3 regions of the Mesorhizobium sp. B2-3-11 genome follow, and region 2 is predicted to be linked to each of the others. Evidence: riboswitches for the same ligand, from Rfam matches in the RefSeq annotation. Region 2 holds a riboswitch; each other region holds the start of a gene.

Region 1 (7,651 bases), on a different contig from region 2:
TGCCGAAGGCGTCGCCCTCGGCGCCGCCGACGAAGAAGCGGATGTGGACGTCCTTGCACCATTGGCCATCGAGCGCCTGCGCCGGCAAGGTGGAGATTGCGGCGGTAAGCGCCGTGGCGGCCGCCACCACGGTCGTCCGCAGAAGTGTCGTTCTGATCGCGATGCTCATGCACGTTCCTCCCATTGTTTCCCTCGTCAGCCGAGGGGCCTTTGAACGATTGCTTTGGCAGTACCACTTGCGGCCGGCTCCTCCCGCCGACCGGTCCTCACGCCGGATTTGGCAGGTAGCTCGCACCTCCCCGGCATAGCTTGAGATACTCCAGCGCGCGTGCCTGCCCCGTGATCTCGAGGTCGCCGCGATAGACCGGGTCGTGCCAGCCTTCGATGTCGATCGCTCCCTTGTATCCGGCCAGCCGCAATTCGCTGATCACCCGCGTCCAGTCACTGTCGCCGAAGCCTGGCGTGCGCATCTGTACGAACGGCAGACGGCCGAACACGCCGTGCTCGCGAATGACGTCCCAGCGCACCGTCGCGTCCTTGCCATGGACGTGGAAGATGCGTGGCGCCCATTTGCGGATCTGCGGCATCGGATCGATCAGATAGACGAGCTGGTGGCAAGGCTCCCATTCGAGGCCGAGATTGTCGTCAGGCAACTCGTTGAACATCAGCTCCCAGGCGTCCGGATTGTGGGCGATGTTCCAGTCACCAGCAGCCCAGTTGCCGTCCATCGCACAGTTCTCGAAGGCGATGCGAACGCCCTTGTCGGCGGCGCGCCTGGCCAGCGGCCCCCACACCTCGCGAAAGCGCGGCAGGCTGTCTGTCAGCGGCTTGCCGCGGAGCCGGCCGGTAAAGCCGCAGACCATCGAGGCGCCGAACAAATGCGCATTGTCGATGACCGTCTCCCAGGCCTGGAGCACGCCACGGTCGACATCGCCGCCCTCCAGCGGATTGCCGAACACGCCGAGCGACGATACCGTGACATCGGCATCGCCGATCGCCTCGCGGATCTGGCCCGCCAGCCGGGGCAGGTCCTTGCCGCCCAGTGTCTGCCAGAAGAAGGGCTGGATGCTCTCGAAGCCGAGCGGCAGGATTGCCTTGATATAGGCGGCCGGGTCGTCGAGATTGGCCCGCACCATGGTGCCGATCCTGATGTCGAGGAGCGGGTTTGCCATCATTGTGCTTCCTTTGCGATCATCACGCGGCGTCCGGTTTCGGCGCTCTCGATGGCTCCAAAGACCATGGCCAGACTCTTGATATTGTCGGCGCCGCGCGTTTCCGGCTCGGTGCCGGTCTCGATGGCGCGCATGAAATCCCTGATGATACCGAGATGGCCGTCGACGCGGTCGGCGGGATCGAGCGCGGGCACCTCGATTGGCTGAATTTTGTCGAACATGCCGTCGCGGCCCGGCACTACCATTTCCGCCTTCAACCCTTCATGGCCGTCCCAGATCAGGCTGCCGCGCTCGGCGACGATGCGCCAGCTGCCCTCCCAACTGGTGCGGAAGCCGACCGCGCACCAACTGCCCGCATAGGTGAAGACCTTGCCGCCGCCGAGATCGAAGACCGCGCTGGCCGACGAGCCCTGTCGGTACCAGGAATTGGCCGGTTCCCATTCCTGGCAATGGACGCCGGCCGGCTCGCCATTGACCATGTAACGGGCGGCGTCGAATGTGTGGATCGCCATGTCGAGCAGCAGCACATGGGCCATCTCCTCGCGAAAACCGCCGAAATGTGGTGCGACGAAAAAGTCGGCGTGGATGCTGGTCGGCTTGCCGATGGCGCCGGAGTCCAGAAATCTCCGGATGCGCCTGACATCGGCGACATAGCGGCGGTTTTGGACGACGGCATGGATGCGCCCGGCCTGGCGGGCGGCCTCGACGATGGCGCGGGCATTCTCCGGGCTATCGGCGAGCGGCTTTTCCGTCAGCAGATGGCAATGATGGGCAAAGGCGGAAAACGCAACGTCGCGCCGGGCGGCGGGAACCACCACATCGAAGACCGCTTGCGGTCGGGTCTGGTCAAGCACGGCGTCGAGACTGGTGCCGATGACGGCACTACCAAGGTCGTATTCGCGAGCCCTGGCCTTTGCTCTGTCGGCATCGAGATCGACAAGGCCGACAATGGCGAGCCCGTCGATTTGCCGCGCGGCATCGAGCCAGGCCTTGCTCATCGCTCCGCAGCCGACCAGTACGGCGTCGATCATCCAGCGCTCCTCCTCTCGGCCCCTCCAGGCCGATCGTCCCGGCGTTCACGGCGTGACCGTAAACGTTTTTCCGTAAACGTTTACGACAACACACCCGAAGGCGTAGAATGTCAATCGGCCGCCCATGAAAATCGTCGTTGCGCCTTGGCCCGGGCGGCCACCGGTGCTAGCCAAGCAAGGGGGAGAACAGTCACTTGGCGTCCAGCATTCACGACCTTGCCCGTCACCTGAACATTTCGATCGGCACGGTGTCGCGCGCCCTCAACGGCCGCGCCGACGTCAATGCCGACACACGCCAGCGCGTTCTCGAGGCGGCCAGGGCTCTCAACTATTCGCCGAACCAGTCCGGTCGCAGTCTCAGGCAAGGCGCTACCCACTCGATCGCCTTCATGCTGCAGCCGCATCCGGGCGACCAGGAATACGGCGAGCCTTTCTTCATTCCGTTCCTGACTGGATTGCAGGGCCGGCTCGCCGAAAGCGGGCTGGATCTCATCGTGGTGATGGGCGCGCCGGGCGACTATCAGCAGGAGCGCCTGCGGCGTGTCGTCGAGACGCGCCGTGCCGACGCGGTTGTGCTGGCCTGGACGCGGCGCGAGGATGAGCGCATCGACTATCTGACCCAGGCCGGCTTCCCCTTCGCCACGCTCGGCCGCAGCCGCTCCGGCGACAAGGCCTACCCCTCGCTCGATCTCGATTTCGAAAAAGCAGGCGCCGACGCGGTCGATCGGCTGGTGGCACGCGGCCATCGCCGAATCGCCGCCATCCGCCCATCGCTCGATCTGAATTTCGGCTATCTGTTCCTCGACGGCTACCGCAAGGCCTTGCGCCGGCATGGCATCGCCGTCGATCCCGGCCTGATTGCCGACGGCTTCATCAATGAGGCCGGTGGCTACGAAGTGACACCGCACGTGATGCGCCGCAAGGACCCGCCGACCGCCATTATCTTCAACAATGACGCAATGGCGCTTGGCGGCTGCAAGGCGCTGGCCGAGATGGGCATCAAGCCCGGTCACGACATGGCGGTGACCGTGATCGTCGATACGCCGCTCTGCCGCTACTTCTCGCCGGCGCTGACTGCTTTCCGCCCGGCGCTGCAGCCGATGGGACGGCGGCTCGCCGAAATGCTGCTGGCGTCGCTGCCGGCTTTTGCGGGGGCCGCCGGGCCAGAGACCATCAGGGAGGTCTGGCCGCTGGAACTGATCGCCCGCGACAGCGATTGACCATTTGTTGGTTATGTTATAGCAGAACAAACGATCGCCTTGCCTCGCCGCCGCGCGCGGCCTAGGCTGCGACTCGTGATGGTCCCCGAGCCGAAAGGCGGGGGGTGAAAAGGGAACGCGGTGAGATCCGATTTGGGGTCGAGGCCGCGGCTGCCCCCGCAACTGTAAGCGGCGAGCAAGATCCGGAACGCCACTGGCCGGCAAGGCTGGGAAGGCAGGATTGCGCAGAGACCCGTGAGCCAGGAGACCTGCCATCACTGAGTTGACCGGACGGGGTGTGCCGGGAGGAAACGTGGAAATCGGTCTTGTCGGCCGGTCGACCAACATCCTTCCGTCGCCAGTTTTGAAAGTGACGGGAAGTTGGACGGCGCAATCGATCGTATTCACCCCGGGCCTATGCACCAGATCATCGTGTGCACCCTTTGCCGCGACGTGCCGACCGGCGCCAGGTCGGGCGAAGGTTTGTGCACCGAGTTGCGCTCCCGCCTCTCGGCCCAGCCTGACGTGGCGCTTGGTTTCACGGTCGAGGGCGTGGCTTGCATGGCGGGTTGCGCACGTCCCCTGGCGGCGGCTTTCCAGGCGGAAGGCAAGGCCGCCTATCTCTTCGGGTCGATCGACGCGCAGGCAGACGCTGCCGATCTCGTGCGGTTTGCCAGGCTCTACGCCTCGCTTCCCGACGGCTGGTGCAATTCCGGACAACGTCCGCCGCGCCTGGCCGGCAAGACGCTGGCTCGCATCCCGGGACCCGGCAAGCTGGCGGATGGCAATCGGTGACAGCGCCGCTTCTCGATGCGCGCGACTTGGGCGCGATGGCGAATGGCCGGCATTTGATCCATGCGGTCAGCCTGTCGGTGACGTCAGGCGACCGCCTCGCCATCATTGGCCCCAACGGCGCCGGCAAGACCACGCTGCTGCGCATGTTGTCCGGCATGCTCAGGCCAAGCTCGGGGGAGGTGAAGCTTGGCGGGCGACGCCTGGACAGGATTTCACCCGCCGAACGGGCCCTGCATATCGCCGTCGTGGGCCAGACAGACCAGCCGGACCCACGGCTGGCGGTGATCGATTATGTCGAGCTTGGCCGCGTCCCGCATGCCGGCCTGAGGCGCCGCGGCGAGGAACGCGACATTGTCGTGGATGCGCTGCGGCGGACCGGCCTGTTGCCGCTGCTCGACCGGACTATCGGCTCGCTGTCTGGTGGCGAACGCCAACGCGCCCAGCTTGCACGCGCCATCGCGCAGAAGCCCAAAATCCTGTTCCTCGACGAGCCGACCAACCACCTCGATCCGCGCGCCCGCGCGGAACTGCTCGAACTGGTGGCCGGCTTCGGCATGACCGTGATCGCGGTGCTGCACGATCTGACGCTGGTGGCACCCTTCGCCACCAAGGTGGCGGTGATGAACGAGGCCCGGCTGCATGCGCTGGCGCCGCCGCACGAGGCGCTGACGCAACAGCTGATCCGCGAGATTTTCGGCATCGACGTGTTTCGCCTGCGCCATCCCACCGAGGACCGCGAACTGACGGTGTTCGAGCTTCCGAACCGCGCCGCACCGCCGTCCTGACCAAATCCATCCTTATCCGACACGGTTCAACCAAGGAGCAAAGTCCGTGAAACGCCTCGCCCTGTCCCTAGTCTTCTCGTTGCTGGCCTCGACGGCCTTTGCCTTCCCCGTGACCGTCGACAGCTGCGGCAAGCCGCTGACCTTCGACGCGCCGCCAAAGCGCGCCGTCATCCATGATCTCAACATGGCCGAGATGGTCTTCGCGCTGAAGCTGCAGCCGTCGATTGTCGGCCTGACCGGTATCACCGGATGGTATAAAGTCGGCCCTGACTTCAAGGCAGAGCAGGGTTCCATTCCCGAACTGGCACCGAAATATCCGACGCTGGAGAATCTCCTCGCCGTCGAGCCCGACTTCTTCTTCGCAGGCTGGTACTACGGCATGAAGCCAGGCGGCGACGTGACCCCCGACACGCTCGCTCCGCACGGCATCAAGACGCTGGTGCTGACCGAAAGCTGCGTCCATCTCGACAGGAGCCGCCCGGCCGCCTCCATGGACCTGCTCTATGGCGACGTCGAAAAGCTGGGCAAGATCTTCGGCAAGGAAGCAGAAGCAGAGAAGCTTGTCTCCGGCTGGAAGGCGCAACTCGCCGATATCATCGCCAGGGTCGGCATCGCCAAGGGAACACGCGTGTTCCTTTACGATTCCGGCGAGGACAAGCCGTTTACCGCGGGAAAGTTCGCCATCCCCAGCGCCATGATATCGGCGGCCGGCGGCGACAACATCATGGCCGACATGGACACGAGCTGGGGCAACGCGGACTGGGAGACGGTGGCGGCGCGCAATCCGCAATTCCTCATCCTGCTCGATTATCAGGACGGCGGCGGTTACAGGAAACTGCTCGATTTCCTGAAGGCGCACCCGGCGATGAAAGAGACGGACGCGGTCAGGAACGAGCGCTTCGTGGCGCTTCGTTACGCCGAGCTGACGCCAGGACCGGCGAACATCGACGCCATCGGCAAGATCGCCAGGGCGATGCATCCGGAAGCGTTCTGATGGCTCTCGCCCGGGAGCACAAATCCGGCGCGCTTTCAGGGCACAAGGGCTTCACGCTGGCCATGACGGCGGGCGCGGTGGCGCTCGTCGCGCTGGCGCTGCTGTCGATCGCCTACGGCTCGACGCTGACACCTCTAGCCGATGTCGTCGCCGCACTGGGCCGTTCCATTGGGCTGGATGAACCTCAGATATCGGGTCCGGTCGGCAGGATCGTCGTCGACCTGCGGCTGCCGCGCACGATCCTGGCGATCTGTGTCGGCGGCGGGCTGGGCATCGTCGGCGCGCTTTTGCAGACGGTGACCCGCAACGACCTTGCCGACCCCTTCCTGTTCGGCCTGTCGTCGGGAGCCGCTGCCGGCGCGGTTTCCGTCATCACCGTCCTCGGCGACAGTTTCGGCATCTGGACCTTGCCTGTGGCTGCGTTCACCGGCGGCATACTCGCCGCTTCCATCGTGCTTTTGCTGGTGGCGCGGGTGAGGGGGCAAGGTCCGGAGCGGCTGATCCTCGCCGGCCTTGCCGTCTCCTTCATGTTCACGGCCTTGACCAATTATCTGGTTTTTGCCGGCGACCAGCGCGCGGCCCATTCGGTGCTGTTCTGGACCATGGGCGGGCTCGGGCTGGCGCGTTGGGACAATGTGTGGCTGAGTGCGGTGGGCGCTGGCACGATCGCGGCCTACGGGCTGTGGAACCACCGCAAGCTGGACGCTTTCCTGGCCGGCGAAAGCGCTGCCGAAAGCCTCGGCGTGCCGGTGGCCCGCATGCGCAGGACGACATTTCTCGTGGCCGCCTTCTCGACGGCAATCCTCGTCTCGGTCGCCGGTGTCATCGGCTTTGTCGGATTGATGATCCCGCATCTGTCGCGGCCGCTGGCCGGTTCCTTGCATCTGCGCCTGATCGCAAGCTGCGCGCTGTTCGGGGCGGTGCTCCTGCTGGCAAGCGATCTTCTGGCCCGGACCCTGCTGCCGCCGCAGGAACTGCCGATCGGCATCATCACCAGCTCGCTCGGCGCATTCTTCGTTGTCACCATGGTTGTCCGAAACCGCCTTTGAAGACGGCGCCTTGTTGCCTTCCGGGCGTTGTTGCGCACGGGCATGCGTACACCTGTCGCTAACCAGGATCGGGTTGCAAGCTTGCCATGCGCATTTTTGCCACCTTTCATCGCGATCTGACACCTTGAATAGTAAGCACGCTTATTATATATACCGCTCATGGTTTCAGATGGCATCGACAGATTGGGATTTTTGATCCACGACGTGCAGCGCCTGATGCGCAAGCGCTTTGAGGCGCGCGCCAGCGGGCTCGGCCTGTCTTCGGCGCAATGGCGGCTTCTGGTCCGCGTTGCCAAGGAGGCGGGCGTTGCACAGGCGCGGCTCGCCGAACTGCTCGAAATCGAGCCGATCAGCGTCTCACGCCTGGTCGACCGGATGGAGGAGGGCGGCTGGATCGAACGCCGCTCCGACGCGGCGGACCGGCGCGTGCGCATGATATTCCCAACCGAGAAGGCGAACGCGGCCTATGCGGACGTCAAGAGCCTTGCTGGCGAAGTCTATGAGGAATCGCTCAGCGGCGTTTCGCCGGAAGACCGGCGCGTCCTGATCCGGGCGCTGGATGTAATCGTACAAAATCTGACGGACAGCGAAGCTTCGTCGCTTGAAAAGATCAAGAGTGCGGAAGG
Region 2 (7,651 bases):
CGGCGCGACGATGATCACTACCGGTACGCCAGTCTCGATGCTGATCGAGAATGTCGATCAGCGCTCGAAGGACTATGGTGAGATCGCCCGCCAGTTCCGGCCGGGCCATGCCGACTACACCTACGAGGCCAAATACGGGGTACGGGACTATCGCGGTGGCGGCCGCTCTTCCGCACGCGAGACCGCGGCCAGGGTCGCCGCCGGCGCGCTCGCCCGCAAGGTGGTGCCGGGCATGGTCGTGCGCGGGGCGTTGGTGTCGATGGGCGAAAAGTCGATCGACCGAGCCAACTGGAACTGGAATTTCATCGGCGACGCGGAAAATCCGTTCTTCACCCCCGATCCCGCTTCCGTTCCTGTTTTCACGCAATATCTCGACGCCATTCGCAAGGCCGGCTCCTCGGTCGGCGCGGTGATCGAGATTGTCGCTGACGGCGTGCCTCCCGGCCTCGGCGCGCCGATCTACGCCAAGCTCGACCAGGACATTGCCTCCGGCCTGATGTCGATCAACGCCGTCAAGGGCGTCGAGATCGGCAACGGCTTCGAGGCCGCCCGCATCACCGGTGAGCAGAATGCCGACGAGATGCGCATGGGCAATGACGGCGAGCCGGTGTTCCTGTCCAACAATGCCGGCGGCATCCTCGGCGGCATCTCCACCGGCCAGGCGATCGTCGCGCGCTTTGCCGTGAAGCCGACGTCGTCGATCCTGACGCCGCGCAAATCGATCGACAAGGACGGCAACGACGTGGAGGTGATGACCAAGGGTCGCCACGACCCTTGCGTCGGCATCCGCGCCGTGCCGATCGGCGAGGCCATGGTTGCCTGCGCCATCGCCGACCACTATCTGCGGCACCGAGGACAGACAGGAAGGGGATAGGGACTAGGGGACTAAGCTTGGCTGCCACGCCGAAACGGCCAAATTTTCCTTTTCCCTACTCCCGCATTACCCTATTCCCCTACTCCCTGCGAGTGAAACGAGCGCTTTATGCCTTACGACCAGAAGAAAATCGTCGAAGCAATTCGGGCCTTCGAACGCGGCGAGATCGTCGTCGTCATGGACGATGACGGGCGTGAGAACGAGGGCGACCTGATCGTCGCCGCCGTCCACTGCACGCCGGAGAAGATGGCCTTCATCGTGCGCAACACGTCGGGCATCGTCTGTACGCCGATGCCGCGCGAGGAGGCCAAGCGGCTGAACCTCGCGCCGATGGTGGCCGACAATGATTCGGCCCACACGACCGCCTTCACCGTCAGCGTCGACTTCAAGCATGGCACCACGACAGGCATTTCAGCCGACGACCGCACGCTGACCGTTCGCAATCTTGCCAACGGCAATGTCGGCGCCTCCGATTTCGTCCGCCCCGGCCACATCTTTCCGCTCATCGCGCGCGAAGGCGGCGTGTTGATGCGCTCGGGTCACACCGAGGCCGCGGTCGACCTCTGCAAGCTCGCCGGCCTGCCGCCGATCGGCGTGATCTCGGAACTGGTCAATGATGACGGCACCGTCAAGCGCGGCCCGCAGGTCGCGGCCTTCGCCGAGGAGCACGGTCTCAAGCAGGTATCGGTCGCCGACCTCATCGCTTACCGGCAGCGCAAGGAAACGCTGGTCGAGCGCGTCGCCTGTTCCGACATCGAGACGCTGGGTGGCAAGGCGCAGGTCTTCACCTACACGCTGCCCTGGGACACGATGCATCACGTCGCCATCGTCTTCGGCGATATCCGCGACGGCGAGGACGTCCCGGTGCGACTGCATTCGGAGGACGTCGTAACCGATGTGTTCGGCACCAGCCACCGCCTCGATGGCATCATGAAGGCGATGGGCGAGCGCAAGCGCGGTGTCATCGTCTATCTGCGCGAGGGCTCGGTCGGCGTCGCCCACCAGGAGCGCAACCGGCCGGCGCCGGGCGATCGCGAGGATCATGAAGAGGCGCGCCGGCGCGAGAGCGAATGGCGCGAGATCGGCCTTGGTGCGCAGATCCTGAAGGATCTCGGCATTTCCTCCATCAACCTGATCGCCTCGCGCGAACGCCATTATGTCGGTCTCGAAGGGTTTGGCATCCACATCGCCAAGACCGAGATTATCTGAGCTCAAGAAATCCTGGCTGTCACTCGGCCGGGATTGCCGCCTCGCATCCTTCCAACTCGCATTCATGGGTGGCGAAGCTGCGCTGGCCGAGCAGCACCGTGACCAGTGCGATAACGCCTGATGCCACCGAAACCCAGAACCCGTTCTGGGCGCCGAACGCATCCACCACGGCGCCGGCAGCGAACGAACCGAGCGCCATGCCGATGCCGATGCCGGTGGTCACCCAGGTGATGCCTTCGGTCAGCATCGTCTCAGGCACATGCCGTTCGATCAGGCCGAAGGCGGTGATGAAGGTCGGCGAGATCGCCACGCCGCTGATGAAGACAGTCAGCGCGAGCACGGGCACGGTGCTGGCGGTAAGCGGCAGCAGTGTGCCGAGCGCGACCAATGCGACCGCGATGGCGAGCTGGCGCTGCAGCGGTGCTTTCAGGTTGAGCGCGCCGATGATGATGCCGAGCACGAAGGAGCCCAGCGCATAGACGCCGATGACGAGACTTGCGGCGCCTGGCTGGCCGAGTTCCTTGGTGATTGCCACCGTGCTCACTTCCGTCGTCGCGAAGGTTGCGCCGATGAAGATCATTGCGAAGGTGATGATTTGAACCGGCCCCAGGCGGATAGCCGAGCCGGTTGAGCCATGGTCCACCGATCGCACCTGCGGTTCGGTCGAACGCTGCAGGATGAAGGCTATTGAGCCCAGGGCCAGGAACAGCGTGCTGACGAGCACGCCCGCTTCCGGGAATAGCGCGGCGCTGAGACCAACCGACAGCGATGCGCCGGCGATGTAGACCAGTTCGTCGGCCGCCGACTCGAAGGCGAAGGCGGTGTTCATCTCGGGCCGGCCCCGGAAAATCTCGGTCCAGCGCGCGCGTACCATGGCCGGCATGCTTGGCATCGCCGCGGCCAGCAATGCCGACACGAATAGCGTCCATATCGGCCAGTCCTGGTTGGCCGATGCGATCAGGGCCGCGAATGCGAGCACGGAGATGATGGTTGTGGGGACGACAACCCGCGTCTGGCCGAGGCGGTCGACCAACCTCGATATTTGCGGCGCTAGGAAAGCATTGGCCAAGGCGAATGTCGCCGAAACCGCACCCGCCAGCCAGTATTCGCCACGCGTCTGCGACAGCATCGCCACGATGCCGATCGGCGCCATGGCGATCGGCAGGCGCGCCATGAAGCCGGCGGCGGCAAAGCCCCTGGCGCCAGGAGCGCGAAAGATTTCCGAGTAGGGGTTTTGCATGATCCTGTTCCTCGACAAGGGGCGATTCGACAATTATATACGAGACGTATAAGTGTTAAATAGACCATACGTCGCGTATGTCAATTGGCATACGGAGCGTATGTAGATAAGGCCAGAGCATGCACCGACCCCGCAGGGAGATGATCGCCGAGACGCGTGCCAAGCTGATCGCCGCGGCGCGCCAAGCCTTTGGCACCATCGGTTATGCCGAAGCGTCGATGGACGATTTCACCGCATCGGCCGGACTGACGCGCGGCGCCCTCTATCATCACTTCGGCGATAAGAAGGGACTGCTGCAGGCGGTTATCGCGCAAATCGATGCGGAAATGGCCGCGCGGGTGAATGAGGTCGCGTCGAGGGCGCCGACCCGCTGGCAGCATTTCGTCGACGAATGCACGACCTACATCGAAATGGCGCTGGAGCCGGAAATCCAGCGCATCATGTTCCGGGACGGTCCGGCCGTGCTGGGCGATCCGGCACAGTGGTCGAATGCCAATGCCTGCGTCGGTTCAATGACCGATCATCTGACCGCGCTGCAAGAGGAGGGGGTGGTCGTGCCGGGCCTCGATCCCGAGACCGCGGCGCGGCTGATCAACGGGGCGAGCAGCCAGGCCGCGCAGCGGATCGCCAATTCGAACGATCCCGAAGCGACGTCGAGGAAGGTGGTGGCAGCGTTCAAGCAATTGCTCGAAGGCCTGCTCGAGAACCCGGAAGCGCGGCCAAACTGACCTGCAATCGGGCTCCGCCACCGCTCGCAATTGACAATAGACGGTTTGGGAGCATCCTCCACAGCCACCTCTGGGGGATTCGGGGCATGTGGGATTTCGATATCGGCAGGTCGGTGTCCATCATGATGCGGACCTGGCCTTTCATCGTCTTTCGCATGATCGTCTATTTCGGCATCACGCTGGCCTATATCATGGCCACCGGCGCGGGCGCCTCGGTCGGGTATGGCGTCGGCCATATCTCCACCGATCCCGATGGGCCGTTGTCCTTTGCCATGTGGGGCGGGATTGTTGGCTTCGGCCTCGTCTCGATCGCCGTCTACTGGATCCGCGAATACATCCTCTACGTCGTCAAGGCAGGCCATATCGCCGTCATGGTGCATCTGATCGACGGCCATGACATACCCGACGGCCAGAACCAGATCGCCTACGCGAAAGAGGTTGTGACCGAGCGTTTTGCCGAAGCGAACATCCTTTTCGTCGTCGACCAGCTGGTCAAGGGCGCCATCCGTGCCATCACCGGCCTGCTGGGCGGCATTGCGGCTTTCCTGCCCATTCCGGGCCTGAGCGGCCTGGTCTCGTTCCTCAACACGGTGATCCGCCTGTCGCTGACCTATGTCGACGAGATCATTCTCGGCTACAACATCCGCATCAATTCGTCCTCACCCTTCGAGACCGCACGGCAAGGCGTCGTGCTCTACGCCCAGAACGGCAAGATCATGGTCAAGAACGCAGTCTGGCTGGCGTTGATCATGTGGGGGGTCTCCTTCGTCATCTTCCTGCTGATGCTGGCTCCGGCGGCCGCCATTCTTTACGTCATGCCCGGACAGCTCGCCGGCTGGGCCTTCGTTCTGGCCATTGTCTTTGCCTGGGCCTTCAAGGCGGCGTTCATCGAACCTTTCGCCATCGCGTGCCTGATGCAGGTCTATTTCAAGACCATCGAGGGTCAGGTGCCCGATGCCGCCTGGGACGCCAGGCTGGCCGATGCCTCGTCGAAGTTCCGGGAACTCAAGCGCAAGGCGCTCTCCACCTTCGACGGTTCGCGCTGGGGCACGGCCGGCGCGACACGCTGATCGGCGGGGTTTGCCGGCGCAGCGGCGACGGTGTTGAGGCGGGCCACCGCAGATTTGAGCGAGGCTTCTCCCTGGCCGCAAAAAGTCTCGCTCATGATCAGTTCGGGCAGCGGCAGCCGTCGGCCCCACCCGTGCGTTTCGAGGTCCGGTTTCGGCGCAAACTCCGAGACACGGCCGACGCAGAGATAGGCGATCGGCGTCACGTGGTCGGGGATGGACAGCAGGCTTTTCAGCGCTTGCGCCTCGATGATGCTGACCCAGCCGACGCCAACGCCCTCGGCGCGTGCCGCGAGCCAGAAATTCTGTACCGCGCAGACCGTACTGTAGAGATCCATTTCCGGATTGTGCCAACGTCCCAGCGGCGAGCCTTTCGAGCGCTCGTGGTCGCAGGTGATACAGATGTTGAGCGCACTTTCGCAAATGCCTTCGAGCTTGAGCTTGCGGTAGAGCGCCCGCCGGTCCGCCTCGATTGCCGGCAGTTCCTGTTCGCGCGCGGCAAGGAACAGGTCGCGCACCTTCGCCCGTCGCGCGGCATCGCGAATGACGATGAAATTCCAAGGCTGCATGAAGCCGACCGATGGCGCGTGATGGGCGGCAAGCAGCAGCCGCGCCAGCACCTCGTCGTCGATCGCTTCCGATGTAAAATGGCTGCGGACGTCGCGTCGCGTGAACATGGCGCGGTAAACCGCGTCGCGCGCGATCTGATCAAATCCATTGGCCGTTGGAGCGGTCATAGCTTCCGGCATCGCTTGTCCCCTTGCGATTGCAGCAGTTCAAATTCTCAGAGCGTACTTTGTGCGTCCAGGAGGGCGCACGTCGTTCTGATGCCATCCGCCTGACCATGCGGATGACGATGCCTGCCAGGCCGGTCTTCTGGCTCGGGATCAACCCGCGTCCGGTGCCTTCCCGTCATCGACAGTGGCACTTACCGGCGCGGTCCCCCTCACAGCGTTGGGCACGCCACGGTATCAAACCGTGTTCCCGATTCTCCCGCCAGAGCATTTGCAGCCAAGTGGAATCACTTGGCGTCGCAGAATGCGGCTAAAACAAACAGACCGGCGGGCACCAGGCAGTGGCGGCGACCTTACGCCGAAGCGCCGGCGACGCCAATGCCCGCAGCGACATGAATGGACGCAGCCGTGATTTTCCCCAGCGATCAAGCCGCAACGCATGGCCATCACGGCGCCGGGGCACTAGATAGGGGGACATGGCCACTCGTCTCTACACGCACCCGATCTTCCTCGAACACATCACCCCGCCAGGTCACCCCGAGCGGCCCGACCGCTTGCGCGCCATCGCGCGCGTGCTCGACGACGAAGCTTTTGCCGCGCTTGACCGCGCCGAGGCACCGCAAGGCGACGAGGCGACCATCCTCTATGCGCATCCCGCCGATTTCGTCGCGCGCGTGCGCGCCGCCATTCCCGCTGAAGGCCTCGCCCGCATCGACGCCGACACCACCGCCAGCCCGAAGAGCTGGCAGGCGGTGATCACCGCGATCGGCGCCGCCAATGCCGCCGTCGACGACGTCTTTGCGGGCCGCGCCGACAATGTCTTCGTCGCCGCCCGGCCGCCTGGCCATCATGCTGAAAAGAACACGGCCATGGGCTTCTGCTTCTTCAACACTGCGGCTATCGCTGCCCGCTATGCGCAGAAGAAGCATGGCGCGGAGCGTGTCGCCGTCGTCGATTGGGACGTGCACCATGGCAACGGCACGCAGGATATTTTTTGGGACGATCCCTCGGTGCTCTATTGCTCGACGCACCAGATGCCGCTCTATCCCGGCACCGGCGCGAAGAACGAGACCGGCGCCGGCAACATCGTCAACGCGCCGCTGGCGCCGCAGACCGGCAGCGAGGTGTTTCGCGATGCTTTCCTGTCGCGCGTGCTGCCGGCACTCGACAATTTCGCGCCCGACCTGATCATCATTTCGGCCGGCTTCGACGCGCACCATCGCGACCCGCTGGCGGAGATCAATCTTACCGAGGACGATTTCGACTGGGCGACCGGCCAACTGATGCAGCGCGCCGCACGCCATAGCGGCAACCGGCTCGTCAGCGTGCTCGAGGGCGGCTACGATCTGCAGGGATTGGCATTTTCGGTCGGCGCCCATGTCGGGCGACTGATGAAAGGATGAATGATGACTGGTGAGATCAACGAAGACGTCAAGGCGATGAGCTTCGAGCAGGCACTCGACGCGCTGGAGAAGATCGTCGATGATCTGGAGCGTGGCGACGTGCCGCTCGACCAGTCGATCCGGATCTACGAACGCGGCGAGGCGCTGAAGGTGCATTGCGACCGGTTACTGAAGGCCGCTGAGGACAAGGTCGAGAAGATCAGGCTGTCGCGCGACGGCAAGCCGGTTGGAACCGAGCCGCTCGACGCGGACTGAGGTCCGGAGCAGGCTTACCGACTTTTGAACACGATCATGATTGAGGATACAACTCGTCCCGATTGAAACGGACAAGAGGAGATACGGAAGCGATGTGCAGAAACATCAAGACCCTGTTCAATTTTGATCCGCCGGCAACCA
Region 3 (7,651 bases), on a different contig from region 2:
GGGACGTGCGCAAGGCCAAGCTCGCCGAGTGGCTGAAGTAGCCGCCTAAATATCGATCTTGAGTGCGAACGGCGTGCCTTCGAAGGCGTCGGCGCCGCGCCCGATCGCTTCGATCGCCTCGATCATGCGGCCATTGCGCTCGAGCAGCGTGTCGGCCACAGCGATCAGCCGTGGATTGGGCGTCGCCGAAGGCGACAGCGCGCGCAGCGTCTGCGCCAGTTCCACCTCGTCGCGTTTCGGCGCCAAAGCCGCGGCGATGATATAGGCCGAGGCGGTCGAGCGGCTGATGCCGGCATAGCAGTGCACGATCATCGGCTTTGCGCGGTCCCAGCGGCGCGCGAAATCGAGCAGGTCGCGCACATGCTCCTCGCCCGGCATGGTCATCCCCTCTTGCGCCACGGCGATGTCGTGCATGACCAGATGCAGATGGTTTTCCCGGGGGATCGAGGCTGGGCGAATTACGTCCGTTCCGGCGGCAAGCAGCGACAGCATGCGGTCGGCGCCGGTCCTGGCAACGGTTTCCTCGATCTTCGCCAGCGAGCAGACATGGATCATTGTTTCGAACCTTTCGACCGATCCTCACGCCGCGACGCCCATTCGGCAAGGGCGGATTCAAGCCTGCGCCATTCCTCCTCGTTTGCCGGCAGGCCGGCGCGCAGGGCATGCGGCCGGTCAGAGAAATGCCGGAGCAGGATGCCACTCTCGCCAAGCGCGGAAAACAGGCCGCCGGCATCGGGCAGGCTGAGATAGCGGAACAATATGGTGCCGCCCGCGACGCGAACGCCGAACCGGCCAAACAGCGCATCAACCCGCACCACCTCATCCACCAGCGACGCCCGCATCGCATCTTGCCAGCCGAGATCGGCGAGCGCGCGAATGCCGTATTCCAGCGCCGGTCCGGCGACGGCCCACGGCCCGAGTTGCATGTGCAACCGTTCAGCCGTCGTCGCATCGGCAAGTGCGAACCCAAGCCGCAGGCCGGCCAGACCAAAGAACTTGCCAAAGGAACGCAGCACGACAATGCCGGCCTGGCCGACGTCGGCGGCGAGGCTGTGTTCGCGTGGACCGACATCCATGAACGCCTCGTCGACGACCAGCAGCCCGCCCTTGGCGCGAAGTCCGTCAGCCAGCATCAGCAGCCGGTCGCGCTCGATGATGCGCCCATCCGGATTGTTCGGATTGACGATGATGGCGAGGTCAGCGTCCGCCAGCGCCGCGAAATCGCTGACCTCGACCACCTCATGCCCGGCAATCGCCGCCGCCCGGGCGTGTTCGGCATAGGTCGGCCACAGCACCATCGCCTTGCCGGGCCTCACCAGCGAGGCCACGCGCGGCAGCAGGATTTGGGTCCCGGGCGCCGCCACCACGTTTCCCGCGGAAGGCGCGCCATAGGTGTTGGCCGCGATCTCTATCAGTTCGCGCCCACGCGCGGCCTCCGGCAACCGCCACAGGGAGGTGGCGGGCAGGTCGAAAAGCGGGTAGGAGTGCGGATTGATACCGGTCGAGAGGTCGACGAAAGGCAGCACGGCATTGGGGAAAAGCGCCCTTGCCCGGCCAAGACTTCCACCATGGTCCACCGCTCCTTCAAGAAGCTTCATGTCTGTCCTGATCGCTTTCCTGTCATTGGTTGTCGAATTCGCCCTTGGTTATCCCGACTGGCTGTTTCGCGCCATCGGCCATCCGGTGACGTGGTTCGGCAGGCTGATATCCTTTCTCGACTTGAGGCTCAACCGCGCCACTGATCCCGACGCACTGCGTCGTCAACGTGGTGTCCAGGCGCTTTTGGTCATCGTGCTGGTGCCGGCGCTGACAGGTCTTTGCGTGCAGCTCGTTCTGCTCTGGTTCGTCCCCTTGGGATGGATCATTGCCGTCCTTCTGGCAACATCGCTTCTGTCGCAGAAGAGCCTGCATGAACATGTCGAAGCCGTCGCCGACGCGCTCGACAGTGGAGGCCTCGACATGGGCCGCGCCGCCGTCTCGCGGATCGTCGGCCGCGATCCCGAAACGCTGGACCGGGCAGGCGTCTGCCGTGCGGCGATCGAAAGCCTGGCGGAGAATTTTTCCGATGGCATCGTCGCCCCCGCCTTCTGGACCGGCGTTGGCGGGCTGGCCGGCGGCGCCGCCTACAAGGCGGCCAACACCGCCGATTCGATGATCGGCCACCACACCCCGCGCCACGAGGCGTTCGGCTGGGCGGCGGCGCGCTTCGACGATTGGATCAACCTGCCGGCATCGCGGCTGACGGCGCTGCTGATCGTGCTCGCTTCCTTCTTGGTCGAGGGCGCCGACCCCCACTGCGGCTGGCAAGCGGTACGGCGCGACGCGAAAAAACACCGCTCGCCCAATGCCGGCTGGCCCGAAGCGGCCATGGCCGGCGCGCTTGGGCTCGCGCTTGCCGGACCACGCAGCTATGGCGGTGTCATGGTCGACGACATCTTCATGGGCGAAGGCGGCCGCAGCGATGTCGACAGCGGCGATATAAGGCGCGCGCTGCAACTCTACCGTGTCGCTGATTTCCTGCTGATTGGCTTGTTCGGCCTGGTCGCGGTGATCGCTGTTCTGGTTTTTTAAAACTCGATGCCCTGCTGAGCTTTCACGCCCGCCGAGAAATGATGCTTGGTGACGCCCATCTCGGTGACCAGATCGGCAGCCTCGACCAGCGCTGGCTTGGCGTTGCGGCCGGTGATGACGACATGCAGACCCTCGCGCCGGCCCTTCAGCGCCGCAACCACCTTGTCGAGATCGAGATAGTCGTAGCGCAACGCAATGTTGAGCTCGTCGAGCACGACAAGGCTGATCGAGGGATCGTCGATCAATTCCAGCGCCTTGGCCCAGGCGGCTTCGGCGGCGGCGATATCGCGCTTCAGGTCCTGCGTCTCCCAGGTGAAACCCTCGCCCATAGCATGCCAGACCACGCGGTCGCCGAAGGCGGCAAACGCATCCTTCTCGCCGGTGTGCCATTTGCCCTTGATGAATTGCACGACGCCGACGCGCTTGCCGTGGCCGAGCATCCGCAGCGCCAGCCCGAAGGCGGCCGTGGTCTTGCCCTTGCCGGGACCGGTGTTGACGATCAGCAACCCCTTCTCGACCGTCTTGCTCGCAACCTCGGCGTCCTGCACCGCCTTGCGCTTGGCCATCTTGGCGCGATGGCGCTCTTCATCCTTGTCGTCGATATCGGTCATTTCACTTCACCTTGAGCGGTAGCCCCGCCACCATCAGCAGCACCGTGTCGGCAACCGCGGCGACCCGCTGGTTGAGCCGGCCGGCGTCGTCGCGAAAACGCCGCGCCAGCGCATTGTCGGGCACGATGCCTTGCCCGACCTCGTTCGACACCACGAACCACGGTCCGCGCGGCCGCGACAGCACGTCGGCGAGCCGTCGGCACTCCGCCTCGACGTCGTAATCGGCCAGCATGTGATTGGTCAGCCATAGCGTCAGGCAGTCGACAAGCACCGGCCGATCATCCGGCAAGGCCTCCAGCGCTTCGGCAAGGTCGATTGACGCATCGATGGTCGACCAGCCCTCACCGCGCCGCGAGCGGTGCACCGCGATGCGCTCGCGCATCTCATCGTCATAGGTTTGCGCCGTGGCGACATACGCCCATGGCGGGGGGAATGCCGTCACCAGGGTTTCGGCGTGCGCGCTCTTTCCGGAGCGCGCGCCACCGATGATGAAAGTCAGCTTGCCGCGGTCAGGCAAAGCTGTCGCGCAAGCTGGTCGCCGTGCCGGTGAAGCGCCTGCGCACCACGCCCACGACCGCGCCGAGCACCAGCCAGAACACCAGATTGGTCACCGTCACCGCCACCACGAACTGATGGTGCAGGCCTTCCGGGATAGGCGTCTCGAAACTGTCGGGCTGCGGCGCGCCGACGATATGCGGGACGACGATCAGCAAGACGGCGAAGATGGTCAATGGCAGCGATCTGCGAAACACGATCAGGCCAAGGCCGATAGCGGTCGCCGCGGCCGTTGCCGTCCACCAGATCTGGCGCGCAAGCAGATCGGCCGCCGGCATCGCCGGCAGTTCCGGCTGCAGGCCGAGGCCTGGTGCCAGCGTGAACACGGCAAAGCCGGCCAGCCCCCAGAATACGCCCTGGCGCCAATTGCCGACGCCGCCGGCAAACTCGGAAATCGCGACCAGGACCAGCGCGAAACCGATGCCGGTGACGATATTGGCAACCACGCTGAAGGCAAAACGCTCGACACCGTCGGCCGGCGCCCAGCCTTCATCTTCCTCCGCCGGTGCCGTGACTTCGGCGGGTGCTGGCGCGGCAGAACTCATCGCATTCCCAGCGGGCGCGACCGTGCTCACCGCATCGTTGCTCGCCGCCGGTGCAGCCGCGTGGTCATGGTGATGGCCGCCGCCGGCCTGTTCGTAGACTTCCGCCTTGAGGATCAGCGGCACTGTCGCATAGGCCTGCATGCAGGCGAGAACGACACCCGCCACGAGCCCCGCGATCGCCGCGACGAACACGACGTTGCGAAACAGATTCATGATGTCAGATCCTCGTTAGTGGCAGGGAAACGCCATCGAGTGGCGATAGTCGTGGGCGGCATTGTGGACCGCATCGATATGCGAGAAACCGACAAAGCCGACGACGAACATGCCGAGCAGCGCCGCGAGCGCGAGCTGCATGAAGCGCGACTGCGAGGAGACGGAGGCGCCGAGGGAGACGGAAGCGGTAGTCATGTCTTGTCCTTTCGCCCTCCACCCGAGGGCATCGAAGTCAGTTTCCTGTCGCCGGCAGGTCTCCTGGCTCGCGGATAAGCGCCCTTCCCCACCTTCCCGAGGAAAACCCTCAGTGGCATATGGAGAGGACTACCGCACACAGTTGCGGGGGCAGCCACGGCATTGGACAGGAATTCCTGTCCGCACCGCATTCCCTCTTGGCTCCAAAAAGGAACCGACGACGTTGGTGACTATAGGGAAATTTGCCGCGCGCGGCAAACCAAATTCCGACAGTCGCCAGCGCAGGAGCGTCGTATCGGCGAAGCCGCTCCATCCCGTCCTGATTGACAAATTTTCTAGTCGGGTGTCGGCTCGCAACCCTCACAGGAAGCCAGCCATGCAGCCCAATGCCAGCGAGCGCGAGCCCTATAACGGCCTGACCCGAACCGAGCCGACGCTGCCGTCATCGGCCTATTGGGACCAGGAGAACTATCAGCGTGATCTCGATGCCATCTGGTACAGAAATTGGCTGCTCGTCTGCCGCGAGACCGACCTTGCCCAGCCTTTGGCATTCCGCACCTTCCGCGTCGGTACGCAGGAAATCCTTGTGCTGCGCGACGACGCCGGCGAGTTGCATGCCTTCCACAACACGTGCCGGCATCGCGGTTCGCAGCTTTGCCAGGAAAGCGAAGGACGCCTGAAGGCGCGGCTGATCACCTGCCCGTACCATGCCTGGTCCTATTCGCTGCGTGGCGATCTGGTGCGTGTACCGTCGAAATCGCTGCCTGACGGCTTCGACGAGGCCGACCACCCGCTTTACCGCGTTGTACTCTCGGTGCGGCGGGGCTTCGTCTTCGTCAATCTTGCTGAAGATGCCGCCGGCTCAGTGCAGTCATCCTTCGACCCGGCCTCCGGCGACCTCGGCAACTGGCCGCTGGACACGCTGGTGTCAGGCCATGTGCTGCGCAAGGTGATGAACTGCAACTGGAAGATTTTCTGGGAAAACTTCAACGAGTGCCTGCACTGCCCGGGCGTCCACAAGGACCTGTCGCGGCTGGTGCCGATCTATGGCCGCGGCCTGATGAGCCGGCATGACGATCCCGAATGGACGCGCCATGCAGACAATGATGCGCCGGAATTCTCCGGCGGCCTGCGCGCCGGGGCTGAAACATGGTCGCGTGATGGGCAGACGCATGGGCCGGTTTTCCCCGGCTTGACGCAGGCGGAACGCACCGCCGGCCAGACCTACGCCACCAGCCTGCCCTCGATGTTCATCGTCGGCCATGTCGACTATGTCAGGACCGTGCGGCTGGTGCCGCTCGGTCCCGAACAGACCGAATTGACCGCCGAATGGCTGTTCTCGCCCGAGGCGCTCGCCGCCACCGATATCGACAACATCGTCGCCTTCGGCACACAGGTGCTGGAGGAGGATGCCGCGATCTGCGAGGTCAACCAGAAGGGCCTGCGCTCGATGCGTCATACAGCCGGCGTGCTGATGCCCGAGGAATATGAGCTGCACCGCTTCCACAATTGGGTGCGCGAGCGCCATGCTGAGCTTTCGCTCTGATTTTTTAGAGGGATTTAGGCAGGTAGCGCCAGGTCATGAGGCCACAAAACGCCGCCAGCAGGCCGAGCGTGACGAACACCGATCCCAATCCGAAGAAGGCCAGCACCACCGAATAGACCAGCGGCGGCGTCAATTCGGAAAAGTCGAGATAGGTGCGGTAGACCGCCGCCATCTGCGCGCGTTCATAGAAGCGCACCGAGCGCATGAAGGCGGTCGAGCCCAGCGCGTCGAGCGCGATGGTGAAGAAAGCGCCGCACAACAGGAAGGCGCCGGTCAGCAACGGCTCTGCCGCTCCGACCGTGCCCGCCGCCAGCAGCGACGCCGACATGGCGAAATAGGCAAACGTCATGGTGCGTCGGCCGCCAAAGCGTTTTCCTGCCTTGCCCCAGAAGATCGCCATGAACAGCAGCGCATTGCCGGCCGAGACCAGCAGGCCGCCCGCCAGTTCACCCTCGCCGGTGATCACCATGAACAGCGGTCCATAGACGAAGAACGTCGTCCAGAAGCACGACCGGCCGAAGGCGATCAGCCAGGCGAGCCTGAGCCTTGGCTGCGCCACGAAGCGGCCGATGTTGGCGAGCGGATTTGCCGGCCGCGTCTTGCCCGGGCGGATCGACGGGTTGTCGCCCAGCCGGTAGGTCCAGAACAGCGCTAGCAAAGCCATGGCGAAAACCGCCACCGCGCCATGCGCGGCATAGATGCCGAAATGCGCATAAAGGAAAATGCCAAGCGTCGGCCCGCCCGTCCAGGCAACCATCGACCACGCCATGCGCAGCGATTCGGCCTGCATGAAGTCGGTCTTGCGGATGTGGTCCATGATGTAGAGGTTGAGTGTGATCGACAGCGCACTGGCGCCCATGACGCGGCACAGCATGCCGGCGAGTTGTCCAGCGAGCGTGTGGGTGACGAAGAACAGCGAGCCGATGGCGAGCAGGCAGGCGCCTGCCGTGTAGACCCAGCGCCGCGCGAAGCGGCGGATCAGCATCGGCATGAACAAGGTCACCGACAGGCCGAGCATGGATACGACGGTGTAGAGGATCGAGACGATCTGCTCGTTGTGGAGTATCTCGTAGGCCTGGATCGGGATGACGCTCGACACCATGGCGCGGGCGAAGGACTCGACCGCGTAGAGCGAGGCGAAGGTGCGCGCATCCGCGGCCTTGAGGGCCGGAAGCCAGATCGGATGGCGCACATGCGTGGACATTGCTTCCCCAAAGCAGAATCGCGGCGTCAAATCTGCCGTGGACATTTCAGGCCCATTAAGAGGAAACCGACGCACACCCGGCAAAAAGCGAAGCCGGTCAAAGGCTTTCCCGCGCTGGCCCAATTCGGCGGCTGGCGCGGGCTCCGCCGCGCGGTCAGGCCAAGGCGACCGGTCTTCTTCTATCCAGTGCAACCGTGATAGTCGTCTTGGA

What was found. A riboswitch is a leader RNA that binds a small molecule or an ion and turns the genes downstream of it on or off. The one in region 2 is predicted to bind cobalamin.
Region 1: linked by a shared signal. The riboswitch ahead of FJ960_RS12340 (DUF1636 family protein) and the one ahead of bluB (5,6-dimethylbenzimidazole synthase) in region 2 are both predicted to bind cobalamin.
Region 3: linked by a shared signal. The riboswitch ahead of FJ960_RS26680 (CbtB domain-containing protein) and the one ahead of bluB (5,6-dimethylbenzimidazole synthase) in region 2 are both predicted to bind cobalamin.

The regions. Positions count from the first base shown of each region.
Region 1 is NZ_VFVS01000007.1:142,696-150,346, forward strand. It holds gene FJ960_RS12320 (substrate-binding domain-containing protein) at 1-169, opposite strand, end outside; gene FJ960_RS12325 (sugar phosphate isomerase/epimerase) at 267-1,175, opposite strand; gene FJ960_RS12330 (Gfo/Idh/MocA family oxidoreductase) at 1,172-2,203, opposite strand; gene FJ960_RS12335 (LacI family DNA-binding transcriptional regulator) at 2,398-3,423, shown strand; cobalamin riboswitch at 3,486-3,694, shown strand; gene FJ960_RS12340 (DUF1636 family protein) at 3,820-4,197, shown strand; gene FJ960_RS12345 (ABC transporter ATP-binding protein) at 4,194-4,982, shown strand; gene FJ960_RS12350 (ABC transporter substrate-binding protein) at 5,029-5,976, shown strand; gene FJ960_RS12355 (iron ABC transporter permease) at 5,976-7,025, shown strand; gene FJ960_RS12360 (MarR family transcriptional regulator) at 7,185-7,651, shown strand, end outside.
Region 2 is NZ_VFVS01000018.1:50,902-58,552, reverse strand. It holds gene aroC (chorismate synthase) at 1-874, shown strand, start outside; gene ribB (3,4-dihydroxy-2-butanone-4-phosphate synthase) at 983-2,083, shown strand; gene FJ960_RS22485 (MFS transporter) at 2,103-3,323, opposite strand; gene FJ960_RS22480 (TetR/AcrR family transcriptional regulator) at 3,443-4,051, shown strand; gene FJ960_RS22475 (hypothetical protein) at 4,138-5,121, shown strand; partial or broken gene bluB (5,6-dimethylbenzimidazole synthase) at 5,286-5,795, opposite strand; cobalamin riboswitch at 5,967-6,149, opposite strand; gene FJ960_RS22465 (histone deacetylase family protein) at 6,329-7,255, shown strand; gene FJ960_RS22460 (exodeoxyribonuclease VII small subunit) at 7,259-7,510, shown strand; gene FJ960_RS22455 (DUF2277 domain-containing protein) at 7,603-7,651, shown strand, end outside.
Region 3 is NZ_VFVS01000026.1:1,597-9,247, reverse strand. It holds gene FJ960_RS26715 (creatininase family protein) at 1-41, shown strand, start outside; gene FJ960_RS26710 (tyrosine phosphatase family protein) at 46-555, opposite strand; gene cobD (threonine-phosphate decarboxylase CobD) at 552-1,598, opposite strand; gene cbiB (adenosylcobinamide-phosphate synthase CbiB) at 1,597-2,571, shown strand; gene cobO (cob(I)yrinic acid a,c-diamide adenosyltransferase) at 2,568-3,182, opposite strand; gene cobU (bifunctional adenosylcobinamide kinase/adenosylcobinamide-phosphate guanylyltransferase) at 3,184-3,699, opposite strand; gene FJ960_RS26685 (CbtA family protein) at 3,692-4,495, opposite strand; gene FJ960_RS26680 (CbtB domain-containing protein) at 4,511-4,690, opposite strand; cobalamin riboswitch at 4,726-4,924, opposite strand; gene FJ960_RS26675 (aromatic ring-hydroxylating dioxygenase subunit alpha) at 5,067-6,236, shown strand; gene FJ960_RS26670 (MFS transporter) at 6,241-7,440, opposite strand.